One region of the Comamonas sp. lk genome, then DNA from elsewhere that is predicted to be linked to it. Evidence: riboswitches for the same ligand, from Rfam matches in the RefSeq annotation. Region 1 holds a riboswitch; each other region holds the start of a gene.

What was found. Region 1 has a riboswitch for cobalamin ahead of EAO39_RS15350 (TonB-dependent receptor). Riboswitches for the same ligand answer to the same signal wherever they lie in the genome.
Region 2: linked by a shared signal. The riboswitch ahead of cobO (cob(I)yrinic acid a,c-diamide adenosyltransferase) and the one ahead of EAO39_RS15350 (TonB-dependent receptor) in region 1 are both predicted to bind cobalamin.
Region 3: linked by a shared signal. The riboswitch ahead of EAO39_RS19225 (TonB-dependent receptor) and the one ahead of EAO39_RS15350 (TonB-dependent receptor) in region 1 are both predicted to bind cobalamin.
Region 4: linked by a shared signal. The riboswitch ahead of EAO39_RS11045 (TonB-dependent receptor) and the one ahead of EAO39_RS15350 (TonB-dependent receptor) in region 1 are both predicted to bind cobalamin.

What each region holds. Positions count from the first base shown of each region.
Region 1 covers NZ_UOOB01000001.1:3,370,740-3,378,397, reverse strand. Annotated here, with positions in the region: gene EAO39_RS15370 (HPP family protein) at 1-273, opposite strand, end outside; gene asd (archaetidylserine decarboxylase) at 465-1,340, shown strand; gene EAO39_RS15360 (cell division protein ZapA) at 1,716-2,096, opposite strand; gene EAO39_RS15355 (DUF904 domain-containing protein) at 2,128-2,337, opposite strand; cobalamin riboswitch at 2,583-2,819, shown strand; gene EAO39_RS15350 (TonB-dependent receptor) at 3,013-4,818, shown strand; gene EAO39_RS15345 (cobyrinate a,c-diamide synthase) at 4,847-6,277, shown strand; gene EAO39_RS15340 (bifunctional adenosylcobinamide kinase/adenosylcobinamide-phosphate guanylyltransferase) at 6,313-6,894, shown strand; gene EAO39_RS15335 (helical backbone metal receptor) at 6,939-7,658, shown strand, end outside.
Region 2 covers NZ_UOOB01000001.1:2,370,251-2,377,908, forward strand. Annotated here, with positions in the region: gene EAO39_RS10940 (tripartite tricarboxylate transporter substrate binding protein) at 1-127, shown strand, start outside; gene EAO39_RS10945 (electron transfer flavoprotein subunit beta/FixA family protein) at 299-1,048, shown strand; partial or broken gene EAO39_RS10950 (FAD-binding protein) at 1,063-1,995, shown strand; gene EAO39_RS10955 (tripartite tricarboxylate transporter substrate binding protein) at 2,147-3,142, shown strand; cobalamin riboswitch at 3,306-3,519, shown strand; gene cobO (cob(I)yrinic acid a,c-diamide adenosyltransferase) at 3,643-4,269, shown strand; gene EAO39_RS10965 (ABC transporter substrate-binding protein) at 4,269-5,129, shown strand; gene EAO39_RS10970 (iron ABC transporter permease) at 5,126-6,157, shown strand; gene EAO39_RS10975 (ABC transporter ATP-binding protein) at 6,157-6,942, shown strand; gene cobW (cobalamin biosynthesis protein CobW) at 6,996-7,658, shown strand, end outside.
Region 3 covers NZ_UOOB01000002.1:98,657-106,314, reverse strand. Annotated here, with positions in the region: gene EAO39_RS19240 (ABC transporter ATP-binding protein) at 1-216, opposite strand, end outside; gene EAO39_RS19235 (iron ABC transporter permease) at 213-1,304, opposite strand; gene EAO39_RS19230 (ABC transporter substrate-binding protein) at 1,301-2,356, opposite strand; gene EAO39_RS19225 (TonB-dependent receptor) at 2,438-4,597, opposite strand; cobalamin riboswitch at 4,743-4,973, opposite strand; gene EAO39_RS19220 (hypothetical protein) at 5,350-5,565, opposite strand; gene metG (methionine--tRNA ligase) at 5,679-7,658, opposite strand, start outside.
Region 4 covers NZ_UOOB01000001.1:2,389,791-2,397,448, forward strand. Annotated here, with positions in the region: gene EAO39_RS11030 (cobalamin biosynthesis protein) at 1-109, shown strand, start outside; gene cobM (precorrin-4 C(11)-methyltransferase) at 106-900, shown strand; gene cobF (precorrin-6A synthase (deacetylating)) at 900-1,676, shown strand; cobalamin riboswitch at 1,863-2,126, shown strand; gene EAO39_RS11045 (TonB-dependent receptor) at 2,253-4,391, shown strand; gene EAO39_RS11050 (ABC transporter substrate-binding protein) at 4,557-5,507, shown strand; gene EAO39_RS11055 ((2Fe-2S) ferredoxin domain-containing protein) at 5,504-6,313, shown strand; gene EAO39_RS11060 (PrkA family serine protein kinase) at 6,506-7,658, shown strand, end outside.

The DNA of each region.
Region 1 (7,658 bases):
CCAGCGGCTGATCAATGCCGTGATCAGCAGGCCGAGGGCCACGCCCACGGCCATGCGCAGACCTTCTGCCGCATTGGTGCCCACAGGTGAGGGCAGGAAATTGCGCAGCCACAGCAGCACCGGTGCCATGTGTTCGGTCAGCAGAGGCTCGGCGGGTGCAGGGGCTCGGTCTGCCGGAGAGGCCGGTTTTAGCGAGGGCGTGTCGGTTATGGAGGGCGGAACCTCCGGGGTTGCAGGTGCGAAGCGGGTGGGCTGCTGCGATGAATCAGGCATGGGCAGGCGTGCATGTTGATGGCATCAGCGGCTCATTGTGCGCCTGGTAGTGGCAGTCGGCTGGTCTGGGGATTTGGCAGCGGCTCACGATCCGCTGTTTGAGGTGATGGGGGAGTACACCGAATACAGCAGGTCGTGGCTTGGCTAGAATCCTGCTTCGATCTCTATAACTTTGATAGCAAAAATCCACTGTGTCTGAACGACTCGCCGTACTTTCCCAATATCTGTTGCCCAAGCAGGCGCTGACCGCTCTCATGGGCCGTTTGGCCCAGGCGCAGGCCGGTGGCTTGACCACATCCGTCATTCGCCGCTTTATTGCCCGTTACGGTGTGGACATGGGCGAAGCTGCCAATCCCGACCCTGCGGCCTATGCCACCTTCAACGAATTTTTCACGCGCGAGCTTAAGGTTGGTGCACGGCCTCTGGCTCAGGCTGACTGGATTTGCCCTGTAGACGGCGCCATCAGCCAGTTCGGCCTTATCGAGGGCGAGCAGATTTTTCAGGCCAAAGGTCATCAATACAGTGCCACGGCGCTGGTGGGTGGTGATGCTGCGCTGGCGCGTCAGTTCGACAACGGCAGCTTTGCCACGATCTACCTCAGCCCCAAGGATTACCACCGCATCCACATGCCTTGCGCCGGCCAGCTCAAGCGCATGATTTACGTACCCGGCGAGCTGTTCTCGGTCAACCCCGCTACGGCGCGCGGCGTGCCCGGACTGTTTGCGCGCAATGAGCGCGTGGTCTGTGTGTTCGATACCGCGCACGGCCCCATGGTGCTGGTGCTGGTGGGGGCGACCATTGTGGGCAGCATGGCCACGGTCTGGCATGGCGTGGTCAACCCGCCACGTACGGGTCATCTCAAGAGCTGGGATTACACCGGCGAGCAAGCCATTCATTTGGCGCAAGGCGAGGAGATGGGGCGCTTTCTGCTGGGCTCCACCGTGGTCTTGCTGTGGCCGCAAAGTGCGGGGCTGCAGTTCAACCCCGCATGGCAGCCGGCGGGCCCGGTACGTTTGGGCCAGGTCATGGCAGATGCACAGGCAAAGATTCCATCCGGCATCGCCTGATCACTGGCATTGCCCATAAACGAAAAAGCCGTTGATGCTTCAAGCTTCAACGGCTTTTTTGGTTCAGGAGAGGCAGCGTGTTGCTGCCCCAGAAAGTGCACCCTGAAATAGCAGGCGGCACAGGTATAAGGTGTCTGCAAACTCCACCGGACCGTCATCCTGAACCGGGGGTTCAGGGGGGCGAGGGCAGCCTGACGTTGGGTTCATCTGACGCGAGACGATCACGCTCATCAGGAAATTTACCAAGCCCGAGCTCATTGAGCATTGGTTCAAGGAAATATAAAGTCCGGCAGGTCTGCAGACAGGAGTTATTTTACTTCGATTGATACGGCGTTTGCCACGCCGCGATGCATTTGTCGCAAGGATTGCGGGCTTTCACAAAAGCCTTGCATCGTCTTCCAACGCTTTATCGAGTTTGAGCACCAGCTGTTCGGCCAATTCCAGTTGGCGCTGTTGCTCGGCCAGCTGTTCCTGATTGAGTGGTTCAGTCTGAGCCACAGCCTGCATTTCAGCCTGGGCACTGTTCACTTGTGCTTGCTGGGACGTCTGTTGGGCATCACGGTCCAGCACATCGAAAGCCATATTGAGCGCAGCCAGTACTGCGACACGCTCGCGAGAACGTACCTTGCCGCTGTCGCGGATGCCGGTCATGGCCTCATCCACGCGACGCACGGCTTCCAGCACGCGCTCTTGCTGACCTTCGGGGCAGGTCAGCATGTAGCTTTGCTGCAAAATTTGCACTTCGATCTGCTTCATGGGCGGGCGTCTGGTGGCAATGTCTGGGGAATCACTCGCCCTGGTTGGCGGGCAGGCGTTCGATCAGCGCGTCCACACGTGCGCGTGCAGCTTGCAGGCGCAGGCGCAGAGAGTCGCGCTCTTGGGTCAGGGCGGCAACTTGCTCGGTCAGCAGGGTGTTGGTGCGCTGAAGTTCTTCGTGGCGCACCATTAAACGTTCTACCCGCTCGGCAATGAGGTCAAGAGAAGTCTGGGGGGTCATAGACTCGGACATTGTAGGTCTTGCAGTCCGTAAATAAGTGCAGAAATCCGAGAGACTTTGTGCATGAAAGGCGGATGCAAGCTAAGTGCACCCGGAAACACGCGCGCATGCTTTCTCGGTTGGAGATTTTCCTCTACCAAAATCGTAGCGTGCAACTCAGGCACATAAAGCGCCAAGCTCATTTATATAGTAAATAATCGTCAACGGGGTACTCTGATTGAAGGAGGTCTTGCGGCCAAAACTAATTAGAATGCGCCGCTGTTGGTGCTCGGAGTTGCTTTCTGCGACCCCAGTTCAACGGGAAGCAGGGAGGTGAAGCCGCAAAGCGGTGCGATCCGTGCCTGCGCTGCCCCCGCAACGGTCAGCGAATAGATGCATGGCATCTCCTTTTCATCTTTGCCACTGGCGCTGCGCGTGCTGGGAAGGCTCGCAAAAGGACGTTTCGCTTAGCCCGGATACCGGCCAACGATGTGGATTGTCTGCCTTCAGCTGTGGGCACGTCTTTTTCCCAATTGCCAACGGGGAGGTTGGCGCCGGGTATCTATTGTTTTGTCGCTTCCCATGAGTTCGCAACACCAACCCCGATGCAAGACTGCATCCGTGGCCTCGCACGTGCACGCCAGCACGGCTTCCATTTTTCACCGTCCTTCCCTGGTGGCTGCGGCCATCAGCTGCATGTTGTCTGCACCTGTGCTGGCTCAGCAAATCGCCTTGGCCGATACCGCTGCCATGGCCGAGACGGTGGTGACGGCCAACCGTATCGAGCAGCCGCTGTCCGATCTGGTGGCGGATATGTCCATCGTGGACCGCGAGACCATTGAAACCAGTGGTGCGGCTGGCGTGGCCGATGTACTGTCGCGTCTACCCGGCATCGAGATGGTGCGCAATGGCGGCCCTGGTGCCTCCACCAGCGTTTATTTGCGCGGAGCCGAGACCCGTTTTACGGCGGTCTATATCGACGGCGTGCGCGTCGATTCCCAATCGACCGGCGGAGCTTCCTGGCAGAACATTCCACTCGACTCCATTGAGCGCATTGAAGTGCTGCGCGGCCCGGCGGCTGCCGTCTATGGTTCGGATGCGATTGGCGGCGTGGTGCAGATTTTCACCAAGCGGGGCGAGGGCAAGCCCAAGCCCTATATCGGCCTGGGCTGGGGCAGCCGCGGCACGGTGACGGCGCAGACCGGCATCAGCGGCGGCCTCAATGGCTGGGATTACAGCCTGGGTGCATCTCATGCCAGCAGCAACGGCTTTAACGCCAAGACATCGGCGGGCTTCAATCCCGATGCGGACGGCTACCGCAACAATGCCTTCAATGCCCGCATTGGCTACCAGATCTCGCCCAACCAGCGCGTGGAGGCCACGGCGCTGGAAAGTTACGTCAATTCCGGTTATGACGCGACCATATCAAAGAGTGCTCCTATTGCCGATGATCGCAGCATCAACAAGATGCAAACCCTGGGTCTGAACTGGCAAGCCAAGTGGAGCGATGTTTACAGCACCCGTTTGCAATACACGCAGTCGCGCGATTACTACGCCACCAAGCCCTCGGTCTATGAAACCGACACGCGCTTGCATAACTATCTGTTCCAGAACGAATGGAAGCTGGGCGTCTCCACCCTGACTGCAGCGTTGGAGCGTCGTGAGGACAGCTTGGTCAACGGCAATATCGACCGCACGCGTTCGCAAAACGCCCTGGCTCTGGGCTACGGTCTGCGTGCCGGCAAGCACACGCTGCAGCTCAATGCCCGCCATGACCGCGACAGCGAGTTTGGCGGCAACACCACGGGCAGTGCCGCCTATGGCTATGAGTTCATGCCCCACTGGCGAGCCACGGCATCGGCGGGCACGGCTTTCCGCGCACCCACGCTGTACCAGCGCTTCAGCATGTATGGGGATTCCTCGCTGCAGCCTGAGAAGGGGCGCAATGTGGAGCTGGGCCTGAAATGGGGCAAGGGAAGCAATAGTTTCTCGGCCACGGTCTATCGCAACAATCTCTCGAACCTCATCAACTATGTGAGCAATACCGGTGCATGCCCGGGCAATAACGGTCCCTTCGGCGGCTGCTATGCCAACGTGGCCAATGCCCGCTATGAAGGCATTACCCTGGCCGCCACCACCCGCGTGGGTGTGGTGAATCTGCAGGGCTCGGTGGACTTCCAGAATCCGCGCGATACGGACAAGGACTTGCAGCTGGCACGTCGCTCCAAGCGCCATGCCAGTCTTTCGGCCGACACCCTGGTGGCAGGCTGGAGACTGGGTGCGCAGATGCAGACATCGGGCAAGCGCTTTGACGATGCTGCCAACAAGTTCGAGCTTGGCGGCTACACCTTGTGGCATCTGACGGCTCAAAAAGAGCTGACACGCAACTGGAGCCTGGTGGCACGCATCAACAATTTGACCGACAAGCGCTATGAGCTGGCCCGCACCTACGCCACAGAGGGCCGCAGCGGCTATGTGGGCGTGAAGTGGACGGCCAATTGAGCGGGCTTGCAGCCCTTATCGCTTTCATATGCTGAGCACCACCTCCTCGTCTGATGCGGCAGGCCAGCCTGTGCGCTGTCCTGCCTTGCTGATCACTGCCCCGGCCTCCGGCCAGGGCAAGACCACGCTGACTGCGGCCCTGGCACGTTTGCATGCGCGCCAGGGCCGCAAGGTCAGGGTGTTCAAATGCGGGCCGGATTTTCTGGACCCGTACTGGCATGAACTGGCCACGGGTGCGCCCGTGCACTCACTGGATTTGTGGATGACGGGTGAGGCCGATGTGCGGGCACGACTGCACGCTGCGGCGCAGGAGGCCGATCTCATCCTCATCGAAGGCGTGATGGGCTTGTTTGACGGCAGCCCCAGCGCGGCAGATCTGGCGCGACTGCTGGGTCTGCCCATGCTGGCAGTGGTCGATGCGTCAGCCATGGCCGGCACGTTCGGCGCGCTGGCCTATGGATTGCAACACTATCAAAGCGGCTTGCGCTGGGCGGGTTTCATGGCCAACCGCGTGGCGACCAGCCACCATGCCGATTTGCTGCGCCAGGGCCTGCGCGAGCCCGAGCTGTGGCAGGGCGCGTTGGCTGCCATCAGCCTGGGCGCCACAGGCCATGTCAAAGGCGCGGCGCTGTTGCCCGAGCGGCATCTGGGCCTGGTGGCTGCGCACGAGCTTCAGGATGCGCTGCAGCGCCTGGATGCGGCGGCCGATGCCCTGGCGCAAATTCCTCTGGGTCAACGACCATGGCATGCGGACGAAACCGGCGATTCTGTGAGCGGCAGCTGGCAAGACTGGGCAGTGGAGTTTTCGGCTCCCGAACCTGCTGACGCTGCTGCGCCGGCTTTGCAACCCTGGTTGCAAGGCCGCACGATTGCCGTGGCGCGCGATGCCGCCTTTGCCTTTATCTACCCGGCCAACCTGGACTGTCTGCGCGCCATGGGGGCGCAGCTGGTATTTTTCTCTCCGCTGGCCGGTGATGATTTGCCCGCCTGCGATGCGCTGTGGCTGCCCGGCGGCTATCCCGAGCTGCATGCCAAAACCCTGGCCGGCAACACCGGCCTGCGCCAAAGTCTTGCGCAGCACCTGGCGGCGGCCAAGCCCGTCTGGGCAGAATGCGGCGGTATGCTTGCCCTGTGCCAGTCGGTGGTCGGCCATGATGGTGCCGAGCAGGAGCTGTGGAACTTGCTGCCTGGCAAGGTCATCATGCAAAAGCGCCTGGCCGGCCTGGGCATGCAGCAGCTGCAAATCGATGAAACCGTCATGCGCGGCCACACGTTTCACTACAGCCGGCTGGAGACCGCCATGCAGCAGGTGGCGCGTACCAGTCGCCCGCGCACGGCCGTGCAGGCCGATCGCGGTGAGGCCGTGTACCGCCATGGCAGCGTGCATGCCAGCTATTTCCACGCCTGGTTTGCTTCGGCTCCCCGGCTGATTGCCGAGTGGCTGGGCGCCAAAGTTTGAGTATTGAAATCATGAGTCAGTCCTGCACCATTGCCATGCCCCGCAGCCAGCTGCTGATGGGCGGCCAGAAAAGTGGCAAATCCCGCCGCGCCGAGCTGCTGGCGCGTCAGTGGTTGGCGGGCGCCAGCGGGCGTGAGGCCGTGCTGGTGGCCACTGGCCAGCCCTGGGATGCGGAAATGCGCGAACGCATTGCCCGTCACCAGCGCGACCGCGCCGAACGGGTGCCGGGCATGACCACACTGGAGGAACCTCGCGAACTGGCCCGCGTGCTGGCCGAGCACAGCGCACCGCAGCGCATGCTGGTCATCGACTGCCTGACGCTGTGGCTGACCAACTGGCTGATGCCTGCCGAAGCTGAGGAATCTCAGTCAAGCAAGGCTCAGGCCCAGGACTGGAATGCGCAGATAGCTCACTTTTTGATAGAGCTTGAAGCGGCCAAAGGCCCGGTGATTCTGGTCGGCAACGAGATCGGCCTGGGCGTGATTCCCATGGGCGCCGAGGTGCGGGCCTTTGTGGATGCGCTGGGCGTGCTTAACCAGCAGGTGGCAGCGCATTGTGAAACCGTGACCTTTATGTGCGCCGGCCTGCCCATGGCCGTGAAAGGCCCTCAGCCATGAGCTTGCCGAGAAAGCCAAACAGCGGCTGGCTTGCAGCACGGCTGATGCCAGCTCTGCTTGCCTGCGTGCTGGGTGCGGGCGCAGCCCCATCGGCAAGCGCTGCAGATACCGCCTTGCAGGTGACCGATGCGCGCGGCGTGACCGTGCGGCTGCCCAAATCGCCGCAGCGCATTGTGAGTCTGCTGCCCTCGCTGACCGAAACCCTGTGCGCCCTCGATGGCTGCCAGCGTCTGGTGGGCGTGGATCGCTATTCCAACTGGCCTGCACATGTGAAGACCGTGCCCGTGGTCGGCGGCGGGCTGGACCCGAATATCGAAAGCATTTTTGCGCTCAAGCCCGATCTGGTGCTGATCTCCATGGCTTCGCGCTCCGCGACGCGTCTGGAGGCGCTAGGCCTCAAAGTCGTGGCGCTGGAGCCCCGCACCTATGCCGAGGCGCATCTGGTACTGCAAAAAATCGGGGCCCTGCTGCAGATCGATCCAGCGCTGGGCGCCGAGCGGCTATGGGCCAAGACTGAGGCCGAGGTGGCCCGCGCTGCCGCCAGCGTGCCTGAATCCATGCGCGGCAAGCGTGTGTATTTCGAAGCCAGCCGTGGCCCGTTTGCGGCCGGTGAGACATCGTTTATCGGCGAGACGCTGACCCGGCTGCATATGCGCAATATCGTCGATGCCAAACTGGGCCCGTTTCCGCGCATCAACCCCGAGTTTGTGGTGCGCGCCGACCCTGACGTGCTGATGGCCAGCGAGCGCAGCTGGAAGAGCAAT
Region 2 (7,658 bases), 1.0 Mb from region 1:
GCTGGCGCAGCTCAATCAGGGGCTGTGGTACCGCTCCGGTGCTGACTATCTGCAATGGGCCAAGGATGCCTATGCCAAGGACAAGGTGCTGATCGAGCGCCTGGGTCTGGCAGCCAACGCGAAATGAAGTCACTTTGGTGTGCATGTTTCATGCCTCCATATAGCCCTGCAAGCCGGCTTATGCAGGAGTGGTTCATGCGGAAGCCCGCATTTTAATTCCTGAATTCATAGCTGCCAGCGCTTGCTGAATAAGTGCTGGCATTCATTTCAATCACTAATCTGTGGAAGTAACAGCAGCATGAAGGTATTGGTCCCTGTCAAGCGCGTGGTGGACTACAACGTGAAGGTCCGCGTCAAATCGGACGGCACGGGTGTAGACATCGCCAACGTCAAGATGAGCATGAACCCCTTTGACGAAATCGCCGTCGAAGAAGCTGTGCGCCTCAAAGAAAAAGGCGTGGTGACGGAAGTCATCGCTGTCTCCTGTGGCGTGACCCAGTGCCAGGAAACCCTGCGCACGGCCCTGGCCATCGGCGCCGACCGCGCCATCCTGGTGGAAACCGATGTCGAACTGCAGCCTCTGGCCGTGGCCAAGCTGCTCAAGGCGCTGGTGGACAAGGAGCAGCCCGGTCTCGTGATCCTGGGCAAGCAAGCCATTGATGGCGACAACAACCAGACCGGCCAGATGCTGGCGGCGTTGGCTGATCTGCCCCAAGCCACTTTTGCCTCCAAGGTGGAAGTCGCTGGCGACAAGGTCAGCGTCAGCCGTGAAGTCGACGGTGGCCTGGAGACCCTGTCTCTGTCCACTCCCGCCGTCATCACCACCGACCTGCGCCTGAACGAGCCCCGCTACGTCACCTTGCCCAACATCATGAAGGCCAAGAAAAAGCAGCTCGACACCTTCAAGCCTGAAGACCTGGGTGTGGACGTCGCTCCTCGCCTGAAGACCCTGAAGGTGGCCGAACCCGCCAAGCGCGGTGCCGGTGTCAAGGTGGCCGATGTGGCAGCCCTGGTCGACAAGTTGAAGAACGAAGCCAAAGTGATCTAAAGGAAGAACGACAAATGACTTCTCTCGTTATTGCAGAACACGACAACGCTTCGATCAAGCCAGCGACCCTGAACACCGTGACGGCTGCCGCAGCCTGTGGTGGTGATGTGCACGTGCTGGTAGCCGGTGAACGTGCTGCAGCGGGCGCTGATGCCGCCTCCAAAATAGCCGGCGTCTCCTAGGTCATCCACGCCGATGGCGCAAGCCTGAAAGCCGGCCTGGCCGAGAACGTGTCCACTCAAGTGCTGGCCATCGCCGGCAACTACAGCCACATCCTGTTCCCTTCGACCGCTGCCGGCAAGAACATTGCTCCCCGCGTGGCCGCCAAGCTGGACGTGGCCCAGATCAGCGACATCACCAAGGTGGATGCGCCCGATACCTTCGAGCGTCCCATCTACGCCGGCAACGCCATTGCCACCGTGCAGTCCAGCGATGCCGTCAAGGTCATCACCGTGCGCACCACCGGCTTTGACGCCGCTGCTGCCACCGGTGGTTCTGCTGCGGTGGAAACGGCGGCTGCCGTGGCCGACTCTGGCAAGAGCGCTTTTGTGGGCCGCGAAGTCACCAAGAGCGAGCGCCCCGAACTGACGGCTGCCAAGATCATCGTCTCCGGCGGTCGCGCTCTGGGCTCGGCCGAGAAGTTCACCGAAGTCATGTCGCCCCTGGCCGACAAGCTGGGTGCTGCCATCGGTGCCAGCCGTGCAGCCGTCGATGCGGGCTACGCCCCCAACGACCTGCAAGTGGGCCAGACCGGCAAGATCGTCGCGCCTCAGCTGTACATCGCCTGCGGTATCTCGGGCGCTATCCAGCATCTGGCCGGCATGAAGGACTCCAAGGTGATCGTGGCGATCAACAAGGACCCCGAAGCCCCGATCTTCTCGGTGGCTGACTACGGCCTGGAGGCCGATCTGTTCACGGCAGTGCCGGAACTGGTCAACGCCAGGTAAGGTATTTTTGCGGGCAAGAGCCACATGTCTTGAAAAAAGATGGGGCGAACCAGCTCGGCCGCACCCATGCCATTGCCCCGATCTCTACAAGTTTCTGGTGCAGCCTGCCCACGGCCTGCTCCAGGAACTTGTCACACACCCAAGGAGACATATGTCCAACGCATTTTCAAGGCGCGCGTTTCTGCAGACCACCACGGCCGGCACGGCCGCTGCGGCTGCAGCGCTTGTCAGCCCTGCCTGGGCCAACAATGCCTGGCCGAACAAGCCGATTCGCATCATCGTGCCCTATACCGCCGGCGGCTTTACCGACCAGATGGCACGTCTGCTGCAAGTAGGCCTGCAAAAGGCTTTGGGTCAGCCCATCATTGTGGAAAACAAGCCGGGTGCCAACAGCATCATCGGTGTTGACCAACTGGCCAAGGCTGCGCCCGATGGCTATACCTTCGGCGTCGTCATCGCCGCCTATTCGGCCAATCCCTCGCTTTATGCCAAGCTGCCTTACAGCACCAAAGACTTGACAGGCGTGTCGCTGATGGGTATTTCGCCGCTGGTGGCGGCTGTGGCTGCCAATGCGCCATTCAAGACGACGGCCGAGTTGATTGCCTATGCCAAGACTCATCCCGGCAAGGTCAGCTTTGGCTCGTCGGGTGCGGGCTCTGCCGCACATCTGACTTCGGAGTTGATGCGCCTCTTGACCAAGACCGACATGGTGCATGTGCCTTACAAGGGTGCATCGCCTGCGCTGGCCGATCTCATGGGCGGACAGATTCCGCTGTTTCTCGATCCGCCTCCCAATCTGATTCAGCCGGCCAAGGCCGGTCGCATCCGCCTGATTGGAGTGGCCAGCGAAAAGCGCTTGCCGATATTGCCGGATGTCCCCACGTTTACCGAGCAGGGCATTCCCGGTCTGGTAGGCAGTACGTGGGCCGCCATGCTGGCACCTGCCGGCGTGCCCAAGGACATCATTCAGCGCATGTCCAAAGAAGTGGCCCGCATCGTGCGCAGCGAGGAAATCCGCACCCGCATGGAAGCCAGCATGGGAACCTTTGCCGAAGGCAGCACGCCAGAAGAGTGCAATGCCTTTATCGCAGCGGAAACCAGCAAATGGGGCAAGGTTGTGCGCGAGGCCAAGGTCAGCCTGGACTGATGGAGCTTGGCGGTAGCGCCCAACGGTTTCTTGTGCGCTACCAAGGGCCTGCTTGCCGCCGCTCGGCCGGGTGCGTCGTTTCAGACGCGTCTGGCTGGCGGCAGGCCGGCCATATTCGGTGATTGAGGAAATGAACTCGAAACACATCGAGGACACTTCTATAATTGATAACTTGCGATCAGGAGACTGGGCCTTGTTTGAGGCCAGTTGAAACGGGAAGTCCGGTGCGTTGAAGTTGCCTTCGACCATTCCGGCGCAGCCCCCGCTGCTGTAAACCTGACAGCCACACGTTGATACCACTGGGTCTTGAAACCCGGGAAGGTGTGTGTGCTGGATGACGGTGAGCCAGAATACCGACCTGTTCGTTCTCGGTCTTGTTCCACGGGGTGTGGTTGTTAGCGGGTCATGGTGTGTCTGCAGCATTGCTGCGCGGCATTGCTCGTCCCGGCTGTCGTTCTCCCTTGGGAATGGGTTTTATCGCCATTTCGCTCGGGGAGAGCATGGACGAACAGTTCATTCACGCACATGCGCAAAGCATGCTGCAGAAAAAAGCCAGCGTGCACGCTGCCATTGCCCGCTCGTCTGATGAGCGCGGTATTGTGCTGCTTGTGACTGGGCCTGGCAAAGGCAAGTCAACCTCCGCTTTCGGCATGTTGTACCGCGCCCTGGGTCACGGCATGCGTACCGGCCTGGTGCAGTTCATCACCGGCACCCATACCTCGGGCGAGATCACTTTTTTGCATCAGCTGGGCTGGATGGGGCAGGGCGCGCCGGCACCTGTGGACTATCACGCCATGGCAACGGGCTGCACCTGGAACAGCACGGATTGGAGCCGCGACAAACAGGCTGCAGACCTGGCCTGGCAGCAAGCCCTGCGCATGCTGGGCGATGAGCAGCTGAGCCTGGTGGTGCTTGATGAGCTGAGCTTCATGCTCAAGTACCGCTACCTGAAGGTCGAGCAGGTGGTCGCCGCCATTGCCGCGCGCCCTGCGGGCATGAGCGTGGTGATCACCGGACGCGATGCCCCGCAGGAGCTTTATGCGCTGGCAGACACGGTCAGCGAGATCGCCGATGTCAAACATGCGTTCCGCCAGGGCGTCAAAGCACAGCCCGGGGTGGATTACTGATGCGCAGTCTGCTGCTTCCTGTGCTGATGGCTGCGGCCTGCGTGGCGCCCGCCTGGGCTCAATCTGCCGGGCCGCGCCTGATGTCCACCAATATCTGCGCCGATGTTCTGGCCCTGAGTCTGGCCGATCCTTCCCAAATCATTTCCCTGTCGCGTCAGAGCCAGGATGCGAAGCGCTTTTCCATGGTCGCCAAGGCGAGCCAGTTTGCCGCCAATGAGGCTTCGGCCGAAGATGTTCTACACCTCAAGCCCGATGTGGTGCTGGCCTCGCGGCGCTGGAATGCCAGGCATCAGCAGGACTTGCTCAAGCAGTACGGCGTGCGCATCGTCACGGTGCCGTTTCCTACGGACTGGCAGGCCATCCTGGACAGCACGCTCAAGATGGGCAAGGCCATAGGGCGCGAAACCGAAGCCAAGGCACTGGTGCAGAACGTGCAGTCGCGCCTGGCAAAGCTGCAGGCCAGCTCGCGCCCGCTGAACGCTCTGTATCTGCGCCCCAATGGCGGAAGTGCCGGCACGCAAACCCATGTCGATGCGGTGCTGGCAGCAGCCGGCTTGCGCAACCACGCCACGGCCTTGGGCCTCAAAGGCTGGGGGCGCCTTGATATGGAGCGCATCTTGATGAACCCGCCTGACGTGTTCATCACGCCTTCCATGGTCAACGACACCGCATATGCCAAATCCGCCTTGAGCCGTCATCCACAAATGAAGGCTCTGCTGTCGCGTATCCCCGTGGTCACGCTCACCGAAAACGACTGGGGCTGCAGCAACTGGCAGCTGATTGAAGCGGCAGAAGCCGTTGCAGCCCAGCTGGATGCCTTGGGCCTGAGCGGCGCAACCGCCAAAGGTGCTCCGGTATGAGCGCCCGGCAGCAGGATTCTCGCCAGCAGACCTGGGCACTGAATCTGGCCTTGCTTTTGGCCTTGACGGCTCTGGCTGCCGTGTCGCTGGGCATAGGTTCGGTCTCCATCGGCGTTGCAGATTGGTGGAGTGCCGTGTCGCAGCCGCAAGAAGTCACGGAGCTGGCGCTGCGTCACCGCGCCATTCTGGAGCAGGTGCGGCTGCCGCGTGTGCTGCTGGCCATCGTGGTCGGCATGTCGCTGGGCACGGCGGGCGCTGCGCTGCAAGGCCTGTTGCGCAACCCTTTGGCCGAGCCCGGTTTGCTGGGAGTCAGCTCCAGCGCCGGTCTGGGCGCTGTTTTGTGCATTTACTTCGGTCTATGGCACTGGAATGCCTGGTTGCTGCCCGTGGTCGCCATGGGCGCTGCCGGTCTGTCTACCCTGGTGCTCTACCGCATTGCCAGCCAAGGGGCCAGCAATCTGACCTTGATTCTGGCCGGTGTCGCGCTCTCGTCGCTGACGGCCGCGCTGACCTCGCTGGCCATCAATCTGGCGCCTACGCCCACCGACATGCAGGACATCGTGCTGTGGTTGATGGGTTCGCTGGCCGACCGCAGCTTTGACGAGCTGCGCCTGTGCCTGCCCTTCATCGCGCTGGGACTGGCCTTGCTGGCCTTCAGTGCCCGCCAGCTGGATGCCCTGACGCTGGGCGAGGATGAAGCGCGCAGCGTGGGAGTGAATCTGCCCCGGCTGCGGGCGCAAATCATCGTGGGTACGGCGCTTTGCGTGGGTGCCAGCGTGGCCGTCACGGGCACGATAGGCTTTATTGGCCTGGTCGTGCCGCATCTGTTTCGCTCTGCCGTAGGCTACAAACCTTCGCGTCTGATGCTGCCCAGCGCCTTGGGCGGTGCCGCCTTGCTGCTGGCTGCCGACATTGCGCTGCGCTTACTCAGCGGTCGTGTCGAGCTGATGCTGGGCGTGGTGACGGCCTTGATGGGCGCGCCCTTCTTTCTGTATCTGGTGCTGCGCGAGCGCTGGAGGACACGCTGATGCAAGTGTTATCCGTGGATTCGCTGCGGGTCGGCCTTGCCGGCAGAGATTGCGTGCATGGACTCTCGTTTGAGGTTCGCGCCGGTGAGCTGTTTGCGCTGATAGGCCCCAACGGAGCCGGCAAGAGCACGGCTTTGCGGGCCATGGCCCAGCTCTTGCCCCACCAGGGAACGGTACGTCTGGACGGCGAGGATCTGGAGCGGCTTTCCGCCGCCCAGCGAGCCAGGCGCATTGCCTATCTGGCGCAAGGCGATCAGGTGGTCTGGCCGCTCAAGGTGCGCGATTTTGTGGCGCTAGGGCGTTTACCGCACCAGCGTGGCTGGGCCAGAAACTCGCAGTCGCACGAAGATGCTCAGGCGGTTGACAGAGCGCTGGACGCCATGCATCTGAGCTCCATGCAGCAGCGCAATCTGGATCAGCTCTCGGGCGGAGAACGCGCCCGGGCGCGTCTGGCCCGGGCATTGGCCGTGCAGGCGCCGCTGCTGCTGGCCGACGAACCCGTGGCGGCGCTGGACCCTTATCACCAACTGAGTGTGATGGAGCTGCTGCGTGCCCAGTGCAATGCCGGCAGCGCCGTGGTAGTGGTCCTGCACGACCTGACCTTGGCCAGCCGCTTTTGCAACCGCGTGCTTTTGCTCAATCAAGGCCGGATCACGGCCTGCGGCGAGCCGCGCAAAGTTTTGACGCCCGCACATCTGCAACAGGTCTACCAGGTGCAGGCCATGCATGGCGAGCATGAGAGCCAGGGCTATGTCGTGCCCTGGAGCTGCAGGCCCAGTACCTGAGCGCCGCTACGCAGCAGCGGCATTTGTGAGAACTTATTTTTTGGAGTAAAGCTATGAACAGCAGCAAGAAAATTCCCGCCACCATCGTGACCGGCTTTTTGGGCAGCGGCAAAACCACCTTGCTACGCCATATTCTGGAGAATGCCAACGGCCGCCGCATTGCCGTGATCGTCAATGAATTTGGCGAGCTGGGCATCGACGGCGATATTTTGCGCAGCTGCGGCATTGGCTGCGACGACGATGGCGTCGAGCAGGGCGGCCAGCTGTATGAGCTGGCCAATGGCTGCCTGTGCTGCACGGTGCAGGAAGAGTTCTACCCCGTGATGCGCCAGCTGATAGAGCGCCGTGACGAGATTGATCACATCCTGATCGAGACCAGCGGTCTGGCCCTGCCCAAGCCCCTGGTCCAGGCCTTCAACTGGCCCGAGATCAAGAATGCCTGCACCGTCGATGCCGTGATCACCGTGGTGGATGTGCCCGCCACTGCGGCCGGCCAGTTTGCGGCCAACCCGGCGGCCGTGGATGCGCAGCGCAAGCTGGACCCCAATCTGGACCATGAGTCGCCGCTGCACGAGCTGTTTGAAGATCAACTGATCTCCGCCGATCTGGTGGTGCTGAGCAAGCTGGATCAAGCCAGTGCGCAGGACCGCGCCAAGGTGGAAGCCATTGTGCGCGAAGAGATTCCTGCGCAAGTCAAGATCGTGGCGGCCGACCAT
Region 3 (7,658 bases), on a different contig from region 1:
CGCACTGCCGCGCCAGACGTTGTGCTCGTCCAGCAGCACGCAGCCGCTGTGGGGCCGCAGCGTGCGGTAGATCATGCGCAGCAGCGTGGATTTTCCGCTGCCATTGGGGCCTAACAGACCCACCAGCTCGCCCTGCGCCACATGCAGGCTGATGTCCTGCACGATATGGGCGGCAGCAACCTGCCAGTGAAGATTTTTCGCGTGCAGTGTGCTCATGGCAGCAGCCTTTGCATGCTGCTTTTGCGGCACAGCATCCAGATGAAGAAGGGGCCGCCGACCAGGGAGGTGATGACGCCCACGGGCACTTCCGCCGGTGCAAAGCTGATGCGCGACAGCACATCGACCCAGACCAGGAAAATCGCGCCCACCAGGGCCGAGACCGGCAGCACGCGCCGGTGCTCCGCGCCCACCAGCATGCGCGTGATATGGGGCACCATCAGGCCGACAAAACCTATGGGCCCGGTGAGCGCCACCAGCACGCCGGTGATCAGCGAGACCAGCACGAACAGCCAGCGCCGTATGCGCGTGGTGTCCACACCCAACGTGGCCGAGGTTTCCTCGCCGGCGAGCAAGGCATTGAGCGCACGGGCCTGTACCAACAGCAAGCCCATGCCCAGCAGCAGCAGGGCGGCAGGCAGGCCCAGTTCATCCCAGCGGGTGCCGGCCAGGCTGCCCAGCGTCCAGGCCAGCACCGAGTTGGCCAGCTCGCGCTGGTCGGAGGTCAGCACCATGAGGCTGGTCACGCCGCCCAGGCAGTAGGCAATGGCCACACCGCCCAGAATCAGCCGCGAGGCCAGCAAACGCCCTCCGGCATGGGCCAGCACATATACCGCTACGCAGGCGGCCAGGGCGCCGCTGAAGGCGCCCATGGGCAGGGCCAGCTCGCCCGCGAAGGCCAGCGCGCCGGAGGCCAGCACCGTCACCGCGCCTACCGTGGCACCGGAGGACACGCCCAGCAGATAAGGGTCGGCCAAGGGGTTGCGCACCATGGCCTGCATGGCCACGCCCACCAGCGCCAGGCCGGCCCCGGCCAGGGCCGCCAGCAGCACGCGCGGCATGCGGATGCGCCAGACGATCTGGTGCTGGGAATGGCTCCAGGTGCCGGGCGCCATGTCCAGCCCCAGTTGCAGGCCGATTTCGTGGGCCGTGATCTGCCAGGCGTGCAGCGGCGCGATGCGCACCGGGCCCAGCGTGATGGCCAGCGTCAGGCTCAGGGCCAGCAGCAGCAGCAAGGCGGCCAGCCACCAGGCCAAGTGGCGGCGCTGCAGCTGAAATGCCAGATGGTGGGAGGAATAGTGGCTCATTTCAGGCTTGTATCGGGCTCGGGAGCCGCCACCCGTTCGGGGTGCAGACTGTGGGCCAGCGTGCGCACGCCGGCCACATTGCGCGGGCCGGGCGTGGCGGCGGCAAAGTCCAGCAGCACGAAGTTGCGCTCGCGTATGGCGGTGAGGTGGGCCAGCTCGGGCTTGTTCAGCAAAAACTGCTTTTTGCCATCGGGTGTGGGTCTGTCGTTGTCCACGATGACGATCCAGTCCGGATTGCGCTCGATCACGTCCTCCCAGTTGCCCCGCGTCCAGCTGCTGGGCAGGTCCGCAAAGATGTTGCGGCCGCCGGCGGCCTCGATCATGGCGTGGGGCATGGCATAGCGGCCTGCGGTGACCGGGATGTCGGTGCCGCTGTCGTAGAGAAAAACCGAGGGCTGTCTGGCCGCGCCCTGCAAGGCCTGGGCGATGCGCTCCAGCTCGGCGCGCTGGCCGTTCACCAGGGCTTGCGCCTGGGCGTCGATGCGGAAAATGCGGCCCAGATGGAGCAGGTCGTCGAAAGTGTCTTGCAGCGATACGCGCTCACGCGCGACCTTGCGTATGCAGGACTCGGTCAGCACATAGCTGGCAATGCCCAGCTCCTGCAACTGCTGCGGAGTGATCTGGCCATCGCGAAAGCCATAGGACCAGCCGCTGAAGACAAAGTCCGGCTGGGCATTCAGCAGGGTTTCCAGATTCATGTTCTGGTTGGACAGATCGGGCACCTGGGCCAGCTGTGCCTGCATGGCCGGCGGCAGGCGCTGGATGTCGCGCAGGCCGCCATAGCCCACCAGACGGTCGGCCAGCCCGAGAGCCAGAAACATCTCGGTGATGTTGATGCCGTGGGTGACCGCGCGCTGCGGCACGCGGTCATAGCTCACCGGCTGGCCGCAGATCGGCACCGTGACCGGGGCCACGCTGGCGGCCGCCTGGTCCGGCGGCGTCTCTTGCCGCTGCGAGCAGGCCGCAAGCAAAGCGCAGGCCAGGGCCAAGCCCGTGGCCAGGGTCAGGCGAGAGGGAAATACCTTCTTCAAAAATGGAAGCTGACAGCGCATGTGTTCTCTCGTTTTCAATGGGTTTGATGCATGAAGTCGAGGAATTTCATGCGCTGCTCGCTATGGCTTTTGATGTTGCGTTCAGAACGTGAATTCGGCCGTCAGATCAAGACGGCGTCCCTCGCCCGGATAGGCCTGGGAGGCCCTGGCGTTCGACACTGCCGAGTAGGTATAGAGCTTGTCGCCCAGATTGCGCACCGTCAGGCGGTAGGTGCTGCCGGGCTGGGGGCGCCAGCTCAAAGCCGCATCCCAGACGGTGTAACCGCCGCTGACGGCCGTATTGGCGTTGTCGGCAAAACGGCTGCCCACGGCGCGCGCGCCCAGCGAGGCCTGCCAGCGGCCGATGCTGCTGTGGGTGGTGTAGTGGGCCCACAGATTGGCGGTGTTGCGCGCTACATTGCTGGGGCGATTGCCGGAGCGGTCGGCACCGCCGGCTTCGATCAGCTGGTCGTATTTGGCATCGACAAAGGCGTAATTGCCTTCCAGGCGCCAGTTGGGCGACAGGCGCAGCACGCTGCTCAGCTCCAGGCCTTGCGAATGCTGCTTGCCGCCTTGCACCGACAGCAGGCTGTTGTTCGGGTCGCGGGTGATGATGTCTTTCTTCTCGATGCGGTAGGCCGCTGCCGTCCACTCGCCCAGACCCTGGCCGAACTGCTGCTTCAGCCCCACTTCGATCTGGCGTGCCGTGGTCAGCTTGTAATCGCGATTGGCGAGATTCAGCGTCAGCACATTGGTGACCGGGTCATGGCCCTGGGAGACCTGGCCGTACAGGCTGGTCTGCGCATTGAGCTTGTGCGTCAGGCCCAGGCGCCAGGCGGTGCCGCCCAGGTTCTTGCCAAACGAGCCGGTTCCTATCAGGTCGCTCCTGTTGAAGTCCGTCAGATCGCGGCGTATGCCGGCCAGCAGCAGCCAGCGCTCGCTGAGCGTCCAGGCGTCTTCGGCATAAAAGTCGTGCGTGGTGGCTGCCGTGGTAAAGCGCGGGATCATGGCGCTGCTGTTGTCCCAGCCGTGATAAACGGCATCTACGGGCATGGTGGTGGAGTAATCAAAGCCGGACGAGGCATAGCCAAATTTGGCTCGGCTCACTTCCCAGCCCACGACCAGCTGGTGGGCGCCGGCCTTGAGCTTGGACTCCAGGCGGTTGCCGGTCTGCTCCAGATCGTGTGTCAGCTCGATATAGTCGCTGCGGGTAATGGTCTGGGCCACCGGGTTGTAGCGGTAGGCCTCGATGTTGCGCCAGTAGCGGTCGGCCTTGAAGTGATAGAGCTCGTTGCTCACACTCCACTGCTCGTTGATCTGGTACTGCGCCCGGGCGCGCACGCGCTTGTCCTTGATGCGGATGTCGCTGTCGTCGGCGTTGAAGTTGCGGCCCAGCAGCTCGGGCACGATGGAGCCGTTGATAGTGGGCGTGCCGAAGTAGCGGGCAGGCTTTTCGTCACTGACATCGGCCAGCAGCTCCACGCGTAGCGCTGCCGTGGGTTGCCAGCGCAGGGTGCTCATCAGCTTGCCGCCGCTGGCGCGGCTCATATCGTGCTCGCCGTTGGTGTAGTGACCGTAGGCATCCACCCGGTAGCTCAGGGTCTCGCTGATTGCGCCACCCATGCCCAGTCCCAGCTTGGCCGAACCGTGCGAGCCGGCGCCGACCAGCACCTCACGCACGGTCTCGCGCGTGGGCTGCTTGCGCACCACATTGGCCGTGGCCCCCACGGTACCTGAGCCATAGACGATGGAGGCCGGGCCACGCAGCACTTCCACGCGCTCATAGCCCCAGCTGTTGGCGGGGTAGGGCGTGGTGGTGGAGGCAACGCCCAGGCGCACGCCGTCTTCCGCGATACCCACGGAGTTGGTGCCGGTGAAGCCGCGCGTGCTGAAGGACAGGCTGTTGTAGCTGGTGGCCGACAGCGGCGTCATGCCCACGGTGCGGCCGATGATGTCAGCCATGCGCGAGTCGCCGCGCTCCTGCCAGGTTTCGCTGTTCACCTGGTCCAGGCTGGCGGGAAGGTCGAGCGTGGTGATGCCGGTGCGGCTGCCGGAGGTGGACGGCAGGGACAGGCCCAGTCCGCCTTCGGGCGATGCCGTGACATGGACGGCGGGTAGGGTGATGGCGGCTTCGGACGCGGGCGTGCTGGCATCGCTGGCCAGGGCCGGTGTGGCGGACAGCGCGCTCAGGCAGGTCAGGAATGCCGCAGCAGCGATGGGATGGAGAAAAGGGGCTCTGGCTGCAAAGTCAGGGTGGTTCATGGAGGTCAACAAAGTGCTGACCATCTGCCTGCAGGTGACATGCCCAGGCCTTGCTGCAGCGCTTTTTGACCGCCGGGCAGGCAAGCAGCCACTTCTGCTCCCCGCAGACGGTCGTTGCAAATACCGCACGCCGGGGGCTTCCCCAGGGGTACGGTGCTCAACAGGCCGGTATCCGGGCTCGCAGATGGCGTGATGCCTGCCATTTCACCTTCCCAATGTCGCCGCGCACCTCGCTGGGAGGCCACGTAGGACATCAGTGGTTTGCCCCTGGGGGCGTGGAAATGGTTTATCTGCTGACCGTTGCGGGGGCAGCCAGGGATTTGCACCCTGTTCCCGTTGAACCCTTGGCCTAAGAACGTGTTTACGATCTCCTCGGCGCCGCGCCAGTACCTTTGCGGGATGGGATGCTAGGCGCGATACCACAGCAATAGCCGTGCTATTGCGAGGATTCGCAACACCGCAGAGCGCCCGCAAAGGCACTGGCCCAAAGGGTTGGGGCGAAATCGGGCGATTTCTTCGCGCTGCGGCTGGCTTGCACCCCGGTGCAAGCGGCACCACATCGCTTCGAACTCATCCCGATTGCGCCTCAACGCGGCTGCGTAGAGATCGTAAACACGTTCTAAGCCTGGGCACCTGTTGTCGCGATGAAGGGGCTGGCAGCGGCCATGCATGGCCAGCCGGTCAACCCGCTTCAAAACGGGCGCAGTATAACGTGTTGGCCTGTGGCGAGACGCGGCTGCGCTCGCCGCCATTCAATCGGCAGGTTCGTCGCCCAGCGCGGCGTCTGCAGCCTTGCCCACGCCTTTGCCCACGATCTTGACCGTGCCAATCGCTGCATCGGCGGCCAGACCCACGGCACCTGCGGTGATGCTGACGGCCGTGCCCGCCACGGCCACCACGGCGCAGCCGGACAGGGACAGCAGGCATAAAAAAGCCCCTGCAAGCCATGGCCTGCAGGAGCTCGACAAAGCATGCCCCAGCGAGGAGACACCGAGCCAGAGCCTAAGGCGGCCCCGCCGCCTCGCGGCGAAGGTGTCGTCCCCCTTGGGGGAAGGCGCAAAGCGCCTCAGGGGGGATGGCATCAGTGAATCCGCATGCCGGGGGCGGCGCCGGGGAAGGGTTCCAGCACATAGATGCCGGGGTTTGCCTTTTCGTCGGCATGGCTGGCGGCCAGCACCATGCCTTCGGAGAGGCCGAACTTCATCTTGCGCGGGGCCAGATTGGCCACCATTACCGTCAGCTTGCCTTGCAGCTGCTCGGGGCTGTACATGCTGCTGATGCCGCTGAACACATTGCGGGTCTTGGGCTGGCCGTTCTCGTCCTTTTCGCCCACATCCAGCGTCAGCTGCAGCAGCTTGGTCGAGCCTTCCACGCTCTTGCATTCGAGAATCTTGGCAATGCGCAGATCGACCTTGGCAAAGTCGTCGATGCTGATGGTTTCGGCCAGCGGCTCGCCGCCCGGGGCGTTGGGGTCGATCACGGGCTCGGCCTTCTTGGCCGCTTTTTTCTCGGCCTTGGCAGGAGCGGCAGCAGCAGGAGCGGCCTGACCGGTGGGAGCTTCAAACAGTGCTTCCAGCTGCTTGGGATCGACGCGCTGCATCAAATGCTTGTACTCGCCGATCTGGTGGCCTTCGCCCAGGGGCTTGGCCACATCGCCAAAGCTTTCGGGCGGCACGATCAGGAAGTTGGACACTTCGGCGGCCACGCTGGGCAAAATGGGCTGCAGGTAAATGGTCAGAATGCGGAAGGCTTCGATGCAGGTCGTGCACACATCGTGCAGGCGCGCTTCCATGCCTTCCTTCTTGGCCAGCTCCCAGGGCTTGTTGGCATCCACATAGCTGTTGACGCGATCGCACAGCAACATGATCTCGCGCGCGGCGCGGGCCGTGTCGCGGGCCTCGTAGGCGGCAACGATGGCAGCTTGTTGTTCGCGCAGCGCCGCCAGCAGGGTCTGGCCGTCTTCGCTGACCTGGGCCAGCTTGCCGCCAAAACGCTTGGTGAGGAAACCGGCGGCGCGCGAAGCGATGTTGACGTACTTGCCGATCAGATCGGAGTTGACGCGCAGCATGAAGTCTTCGGGGTTGAAGTCGATATCTTCGTTCTTGCCGTTGAGCTTGGCGCCCAGGTAGTAGCGCAGCCACTCGGGGTTCATTTGCAGCGACAGATACTTGAGCGGATCCAGGCCCGTGCCGCGGCTCTTGCTCATCTTCTCGCCGTTGTTGACGGTCATGAAACCGTGCACGCAGATCTTGGTTGGCGTCTTGCGGCCGCTGAACTTGAGCATGGCCGGCCAGAACAGCGTGTGGAAAGTGATGATGTCTTTGCCGATGAAGTGGTACTGCTCCAGATCGGGGTCGGCCATATAGGCGTCAAAGTTCTCGCCACGGCGGGTCAGCAATTCCTTGAGCGATGCCAGATAGCCCACGGGCGCATCCAGCCAGACATAGAAGTACTTGCCCGGAGCGTCGGGAATCTCGATACCGAAGTAAGGCGCATCGCGCGAGATGTCCCAGTCGCCCAGGCCTTCGCTGGTCGTGCCATCGGGGTTGGTGCGCACGCCAAACCATTCCTTGATCTTGGCGGCCACTTCGGGCTGCACATGCTTGCCGTCCTGCGTCCACTCGGTCAGGAACTCCACGCAGCGCGGGTCCGAGAGCTTGAAGAAGAAATGCTCCGAGCTCTTGAGCACGGGCTTGGCTCCCGACAGGGCCGAGAAAGGGTTGATCAGATCGGTGGGCGCATAGACCGAGCTGCAGACTTCGCAGTTGTCGCCGTACTGGTCCTTGGCGTGGCAGCGCGGGCACTCGCCCTTGATGAAACGGTCGGGCAGGAACATGTTCTTCTCGGGGTCGAAGAACTGTTCGATGGTGCGGGTTTCGATGAAACCGGCGGCCTTGAGGTCGCGGTAAATCTGCTTAGACAGCTCGTGGTTTTCCGGGCTGTCGGTGTTGCTCCAGTTGTCGAAGGCGATATGAAAGCCGTCGAGGTACTGCTTGCGGCCAGCGGCAATGTCGGCCACGAACTGCTGGGGCGTCTTGCCGGCTTTTTCGGCGGCAATCAT
Region 4 (7,658 bases), 980 kb from region 1:
CGTCCGCCTGCTTATGCCGCGCATGGTATCGGCCGACCGGCATGCAACGCTGGCGATTGCACACTGCATGCCGGCTTCTTATTCAATGAAAACAGGAGTTCTTTCTTGACAGTTCACTTTATAGGCGCCGGCCCGGGCGCTGCAGATCTGATCACGGTGCGTGGGCGCGATCTTTTGGCCTCTTGCCCTGTGTGTCTGTATGCGGGCTCGCTGGTCCCTGCGGAGTTGCTGGCGCATTGCCCCGAGGGCGTGCGCCTGGTCAACACGGCACCCATGTCGCTTCAGGACATCGTCGCGGAAATGCAGAAAGCCCATGAACAGGGTCTGGATGTGGCCCGCTTGCACTCTGGCGACCTCAGCATCTGGTCGGCCATGGGCGAGCAGCTGCGTAGCCTGCGCGAGCATCAGATTCCTTATACGGTGACGCCTGGTGTGCCGTCCTTTAGCGCTGCGGCTGCAGCGCTTGGCGCGGAGTTGACGCTGCCGGGCTCCTGCCAGTCCGTTGTACTGACCCGGACCTCGGGGCGAGCCTCCAGCATGCCTAGCGGTGAGGCGCTGGCCGCTTTTGCCGCCACAGGGGCGGTGTTGGCCATTCATCTTTCGGTGCATATGGCAGAGCAAGTCCAGCAGGAGTTGTTGGAGCATTACGGCGCCGATTGCCCGGCAGCCATTGTCTGGCGAGCCTCCTGGCCGGATGAAGTCATTGTTCGTACCTGTGTGGGGGAGATTGCTGCAGCGGCGCAGACCAATGCCTTGCAGCGCAGTGCCTTGATTCTGGTGGGGCGTACCTTGAGCCAGGAGGGCTTCGGGCTCAGCTGTCTTTATGCCGACGACTATGACCGGCGTTACCGTCCTCGCGGCGATGAGCCCCGGTTTCCTGCTGGCGCTGAGGGGATCTGATGCTGGAGCTGTTTCTGATCGGAATCGGCACCGGCAACCCCGACCACATAACGCGCGAGGCAGAGAAGGCGATACGCCAGGCCGATCTGATCCTGCTGCCGCACAAGGAGGATAACAAGGCCGAACTGGCGCAAGTGCGGATGACGCTTTTGCAACATCTGTGCGTGGACTCGAGTCGTATTGCGCACTTCGATATGCCTGTGCGCCGCCAGCAAGGGGACGACTACGAACAGCAGGTCAATGAATGGCATGACGCCATCGCTGAGCGCTGGAGAGCGTGTTTGTCTACCCATCTGCCTGCGGGCCATGGGCATGAGTCTGGGCATGAGCGAGGTCGTGTGGCCTTGCTGGTCTGGGGCGATCCCGCTCTGTATGACAGCACTTTGCGCATTGCTTCGCGTCTGGGCTTGGCCAAGACGCAGGTGAAGGTGGTGCCTGGCATCACATCAATGCAGGTCCTGTGCAGCGCGCATGGCATAGCGCTCAACGATATCGGCGCGCCGTTTTTGGTGACCACCGGCCGTCAACTGCGCGAGGCAGCCTGGCCAGCAGGCGTTGATACGCTTGTGGTCATGCTGGACGGTCAATGCTCGTACGAGCAGGTGGTCGAGCCCGATGTCGATATTTTCTGGGGTGCCTATCTGGGCATGCCGCAGCAAATCCTGATGCAGGGGCGGTTGGCGCAGATCAAGGCCGACATCAGTGCCAGGCGGCAGCAAGCTCGTCAGCAGCACGGCTGGATCATGGATATCTATTTGCTGCGCAGGCGTAGCTGATTCGGTTCGACCGGGCTCTCGCATGGAGGCTGCTTGCATCGCCAAAAAATGATGGGTTCATGAAACTGGCTGCTGACGCGGCGTAAGCTCGGTAGAGTGGCGTTTTCATACCTTGAAAAACATGAATGTTGAGCGTGCAATCGGGAATTTTTCGCTCGACGCGGATAGAATCCGCAACGCTAATCAATTAGCAAACCAACTTCAGGTGCTTGCATGAAGATGCGAGTGAAACGGGAACAAGGTAAGGGCCGAAAAGCCTGAGTCCTTGGCTGCCCCCGCAACGGTATACAGAAAAAATCTGAAGAAGACCGGATTTCTCCGGACTTCAGCCACTGAGTGCTGCTGATTCAACTTCGTTTGAATGGGCTGCTTGGGAAGGTCAGATCTGCTTTATTGGAAACATAAAGAATTCTGTGAGCCCGGAGACCGGCCTGGAGCTGATGGCGGTGCGCTTTGCGCATCTTTCTCACAACTGTCTGCGGGGTGTGGACGGCAGCCTTATTGCGCTTGTCGTCCTGCGGCGACTGGTTGTTATGTGTGCGGCCTTCACATCAGGCGGTATGAGCTTCCGAAGCTATGCCTCACACCACAATGCGCTCGAATGCGCGTGCTCTTCATTCCTACTCCACCCGTTTTGCGTTGACTGCCAGCTGCGCTGCAGTGCAGCTGCTGGCCGGGATGCCCGGCCTGGCCTTGGCCGACGCGACTTTGCCGGAAGTCACTGTCAAAGACGATAGAGAACTGCCCCAGCTGCAGCTCAATCAGACGACGCGTTCCGGCTCCTATTTGGCCGTTCCCGTCAAGGACTTGCCCGCCAGCCTGGATTCTGTCTCTTCCGAGCAAATCACCGAACGTGCCGATGCCGCCGTGGTGGATGCTGTCAGTCGTACCGTGGGACTGACGGCCACCAGCTCTCCTGGCAATGGCGGCCTGTCCTTCGCCAGTCGTGGTTTCAATGGCGTCAATTCGGTTGGCGTGGCCGAGGATGGAATCATGCTGGGTGTTGCTGCCGGCACGACGACCTATCCGCATGACAGCTGGGGTTACGAGCGCTTTGATGTGCTGCGTGGCCCAGGGTCGTTGATGTATGGCAGCGGCACCATGGGCGCAACAGTGAACGCTGTGCGCAAGCAGCCAAGTCGTGAGCGCTCTGTGGAAGCCATGGTCGGCGCCGGCTCGAATGGCAGCGCGCGCGCCGGCATAGGCGCGACAGGGTCCATAGGCCAGGAATGGAGTTACCGTGTTGATCTGTACGGTGAACGTAGCGATGGCGAGCGTGATCTGGGCAGAAGCGACAGCAAGAAAATCATGAGTGCGCTGCGCTGGCAGCCTCGCGCAGACTTGCGCGTGGACTTGACGGCCGATATCAGCGATCAAAAACCCGAACGCTATTTCGGCACGCCGGTGGTGGATGGCCGTCTTGCCACCGAGCTGCGCGACAAGAACTTCAATTTTCTCGATAGCGATATCCGTCTCAAGGACAAGCGCTTCAAGGCCAAAGTGGAGTGGCAGCCTAGTGAGGCTGTGACGCTGCGCAACGAGCTTTATCACTTCAAGGCCGATCGGCATTGGAAGAATATCGAGGGCTATGACTACGATCGCGCAACCGGCACGATTGCACGCTATGACTATCTGGAAATCGGTCACGATCTGGAGCAGACGGGCAACCGCCTGGGGGTAGTCTTTAAACCCGGCCGTCACCAGATCGCTGCAGGTTGGGATATTTCCGAAGCCCGGTTTACCGCTCTCAACAACTCGCCTTACAGTGGCGATTCGGTGGTCTCTGCCTGGAATACCTCCAATGGCTATTGGGACAGCCCGGATGTGTACAAGGCACGGGTCGAGTCCAAGATTCGGCAGAACGCTTTCTACGTGGAGGATGTCTGGAAGCTCAGCGAGCAATGGCAGCTGATGGCTGGTCTGCGCAGAGATATGTATGACTTTGACCGCAAGGATCTGATCAGCAGCGCTACCTTGGATAAATCTCTGGGCGGCACTTCCTGGCGCCTGGGCGCAAGCTATCGCATCAATGAGAGCACCAATGTTTATGCGCAGATGAGCACCGGCCATGATCCGGTTACCAGTCTGCTGTCCCTGAATAAATCCAACTCGGGCTTCAGCCTGACCAAGGGGCGGCAGATCGAGCTGGGTCTCAAGCAGCAACTGGGAAATGGCCGTGGGGAGTGGACGGTGGCGGTGTTTGATATCGCCAAGAAAGACATCATCACCCGTGACCCGAATCGCCCTTCCGAGTCGATTCAAGGCGGAAAGCAGTCATCAAAGGGTGTGGAGTTCACTGCAGCACTCAATGCCACAAAGTCTTTGCGCTTTGAAGGCAATCTGGCCTATGTGGACGCGCAGTTCGACGAGTTGCGCGAAGGAAGCTCTGGCATCAGCCGTGCCGGCAATCGTCCGGCGAACATTCCTCAATATTCGGCCAATCTCTGGGCCCACTACAGCGTGAGCGACTGGCGCGCATCGTTAGGCCTGCGTCATGTGGGCAGCCGCTTCAATGACAATGCCAACACCTCGGTTTTGCCCGGCTATACGGTGGCGGATGCCGTGCTGAGCTGGCAGTTCAACCCCAAAACCCGCTTGAGCCTGGTGGGTCGCAATCTGACCAACAAGACCTATGCCGCGTCTGCTTACGGCAGCACGCAATGGTTGCTGGGCAATCGCCGCAGTTTCGAGATCACTGCGCATATGCGCTTCTAAGCGGTGAGGGCAGACAGAACCATGCCATCTATCAATGCAGCGCTCTGTCTGCTTTGGTTCCCGGTTGCAGCGCTGCTTGCAGGCTGTGATCGGGCTCCAGTGTCGGATCAGGTCCACGCAGCGCAATTGACGGAAAACTCCAACGCAGTTGCTGCGTTGCAGCCGATGCCTCATGACCCGCCATTGGTGCTCGATGTGTGCGGCAAGCCGCAAACCTATACCCAGGTGCCGCAGCGTGCGGTAACCCACGATGTGAACATCACGGAGATGTTTCTTTTTCTGGGGCTGGGGGACCGACTCGTGGGCTACTCGGGCATTCCGTCGCGCAAAGAGATTGCGCCCGAGATCAAACCGGTGCTGGATCTTTTGCCGAATCTTTCATCGCATGACATGAGTCTTGAAGCCATGGTCGATGCCCGTACGGACTTTGTCTTTGCGGGCTGGAGTTATGGATTTCGGGCGGGTGGAGTCACTCCCGAGCTGCTTGCCGAGCATGGTATTGCTTCCTATGTGCTGGCGGAGTCTTGCATTCGGGTGAATGCCCGACAGCGAGTGGGCCTGGAAGATGTGGAGCTGGACCTTGGAAATTTGGCCCGTATCTTTGACGTCGAGGGTCAAGCCATTCCACGGATCTCTCAGCTGAAGACTGCCCGTGAACGTCTGGCCGGACAGATGGCGGCCAACGCCAGCAAACCGCGTGTTTTTGTGTTTGACAGCGGGGAAAAAATTCCAGTGACGGCGGGACGCTATGGCATGCCTCAGGCGATTCTGGATGCCGCCGGAGCCAGAAACATTTTTGACGATATTCCCAGCAACTGGCCGCGCGGTAACTGGGAAGACGTGATTGAGCGAGACCCGCAATGGATTGTCATCGTTGACTATGGCATGCCCAGCGCACAGGGCAAGATGGGCTTTCTTCTCGCCAAACCGGAATTGGCCCAAGTCAGTGCAATTCGCAAGCGCCAGTTTTTTGTGATGAGCTATGCCCAGGCCACTCCCGGACCTCGCAGCGTGCAGGTCGCGCAGCGCTTGGCTGCAACCTTGCACCCTGAGCTGGAGATCACCACGGATGCGCTGACCTGGCCCACGCTCAAACAGAGTCAGGCACAGCCATGAACGGCGACGCAAGCACATTGACCGCTGGATGCATGCCGATGACCGAGACGGTTTCCATGATTCTGCTGGGACGCGGAGGAGTTGGCAGTGCGGCCAAGCAGGAGTTGCAAGCGCTGGCCGAGCAACTCAAACGGGCAGCGCTGAAAAAAGGGCAAAAACTGCTTGTTTGCATCGCGTTTATCGACAGGACAGAGCCTTCTCTGCCAGAAGCGCTGGATGCGCTGTTGGTAAGTGCATCCCTGCCATTGAACAGCATTGCCATCGTGCCGGTATTCGGCCCGGATGAACCTGCCTTGCGCCGCTGGATGCACAAGGTCGTGATGCGCTGGCGTGCCCGGTTTTCGGCCGACGAACCGTTGCCGAGAATTGTTTTCACAGCGCCGTTGCTGCAAACCGCAGGGATTGAGGACTTGCTGTTTGACAAGGTGTATCAAGCCCAGCAGCACGAAGATGTCGTGACGGTGGTCGGTGATGAAGATTGGCAGGCCGATCCCAAAGGATGGTCGCTGGTGCCAGAACACCAGCATCATGTTCTGTGGTGTACGGGGCCAAGATGTGCGGCCAAAGGCGCTTTGTCGCTGTGGCCCAAGCTGGGGCAGATGGTGAGGGAGGATCCTGCGCTGAAGAAGAAATTCATGTTGCTTCAGACCAGCTGCCAGTACCCATGCAATCACGGCCCGCTGATGATCGTTTATCCGGAAGGGCGCTGGTACGGCAACCTGGATGAGACAGAGATTCAAGACATACTGCGTCAGCAAACATCTGATGGTTTACGTGGGACGGTTGAGGTGATCAAGAAGAGCTGACCGCTTCTTCAGAGCAGGGTACTGGGGAAGACTCTTACAAGAGCTGCCATGGAGCTCGTGCACCAGGCACGCATAGTGGAATCAATGGTCTGTTCAAAGCCGGAACAAGGTGCTACAAAGGTTCCATACGGTAGCGAAAGCCTTGCAACTTTGCGGCACTGTTCGCCCTCGGGTGCCGCCATGGGAGGTCGTATGGATGTCATCAACAACTCAGCTGCTCGTTACGTTCGGCTGCGCGAAGAAGAGATGTCTTTGGACGAATATCTCGTCTTGTGCCAACGTGATCCCATGGCCTATGAAAGTGCCGCCCGGCGCATGCTGGCGGCCATTGGTGAGCCCGAGATGGTGGACACGCGCAACGAGCCCCGGCTGTCGCGCCTGTTCGCCAACAAGGTCATCCGTCGTTATCCGGCCTTTGCCGAGTTCTACGGCATGGAGGATTCCATCGAGCAGGTAGTGAGCTTCTTTCGCCACGCTGCACAGGGGTTGGAGGAACGCAAGCAAATCCTGTATCTGCTGGGCCCTGTGGGTGGCGGCAAGAGTTCCATTGCCGAGCGCTTGAAATATCTGATGCAGAAAGTGCCGTTCTATGCGCTCAAAGGCTCCCCGGTGAACGAGTCGCCGCTGGGGCTTTTCGATGCCGTGGAAGACGGCCCGGTGCTGGAGGAACAGTTCGGCATCCCCAGGCGCTGCCTGCAACACGTGCTCTCGCCCTGGGCCGTGAAGCGGCTGGAGGAGCTGGGAGGCGATATCCGCCAGTTCCGCGTTGTCAAGCGCTATCCCAGCATACTCAAACAGATCGCCATCGCAAAGACCGAGCCAGGCGACGAGAACAACCAGGACATCTCCAGTCTGGTGGGCAAGGTGGACATCCGCAAGCTGGAGAATTTTGCCCAGGATGATACCGACGCCTATAGCTACTCTGGCGGCCTGTGCCTGGCCAATCAGGGGCTGCTGGAATTCGTCGAAATGTTCAAAGCGCCCATCAAGGTGCTGCACCCCTTGCTGACGGCTACGCAGGAGAGCAACTACAAGGGAACGGAAGGCTTCGGTGCCATTCCCTTTGACGGCATGGTGCTGGCGCACAGCAACGAGAGTGAGTGGAAAGCTTTTCGCAACAACCGCAACAACGAGGCTTTTCTGGACCGCATCTACATCGTCAAGGTGCCTTACTGCCTGAGGGTCTCGGAAGAAGCCAGAATTTACGAGAAGCTGATTCGTGAATCGTCACTGTCCAGTGCGGTATGCGCGCCCGGCACGCTCAAGATGATGGCGCAGTTCGCGGTGCTGACGCGTCTGATGGAACCGGAGAACTCCAGCATCTTCAGCAAGATGCAGGTCTATG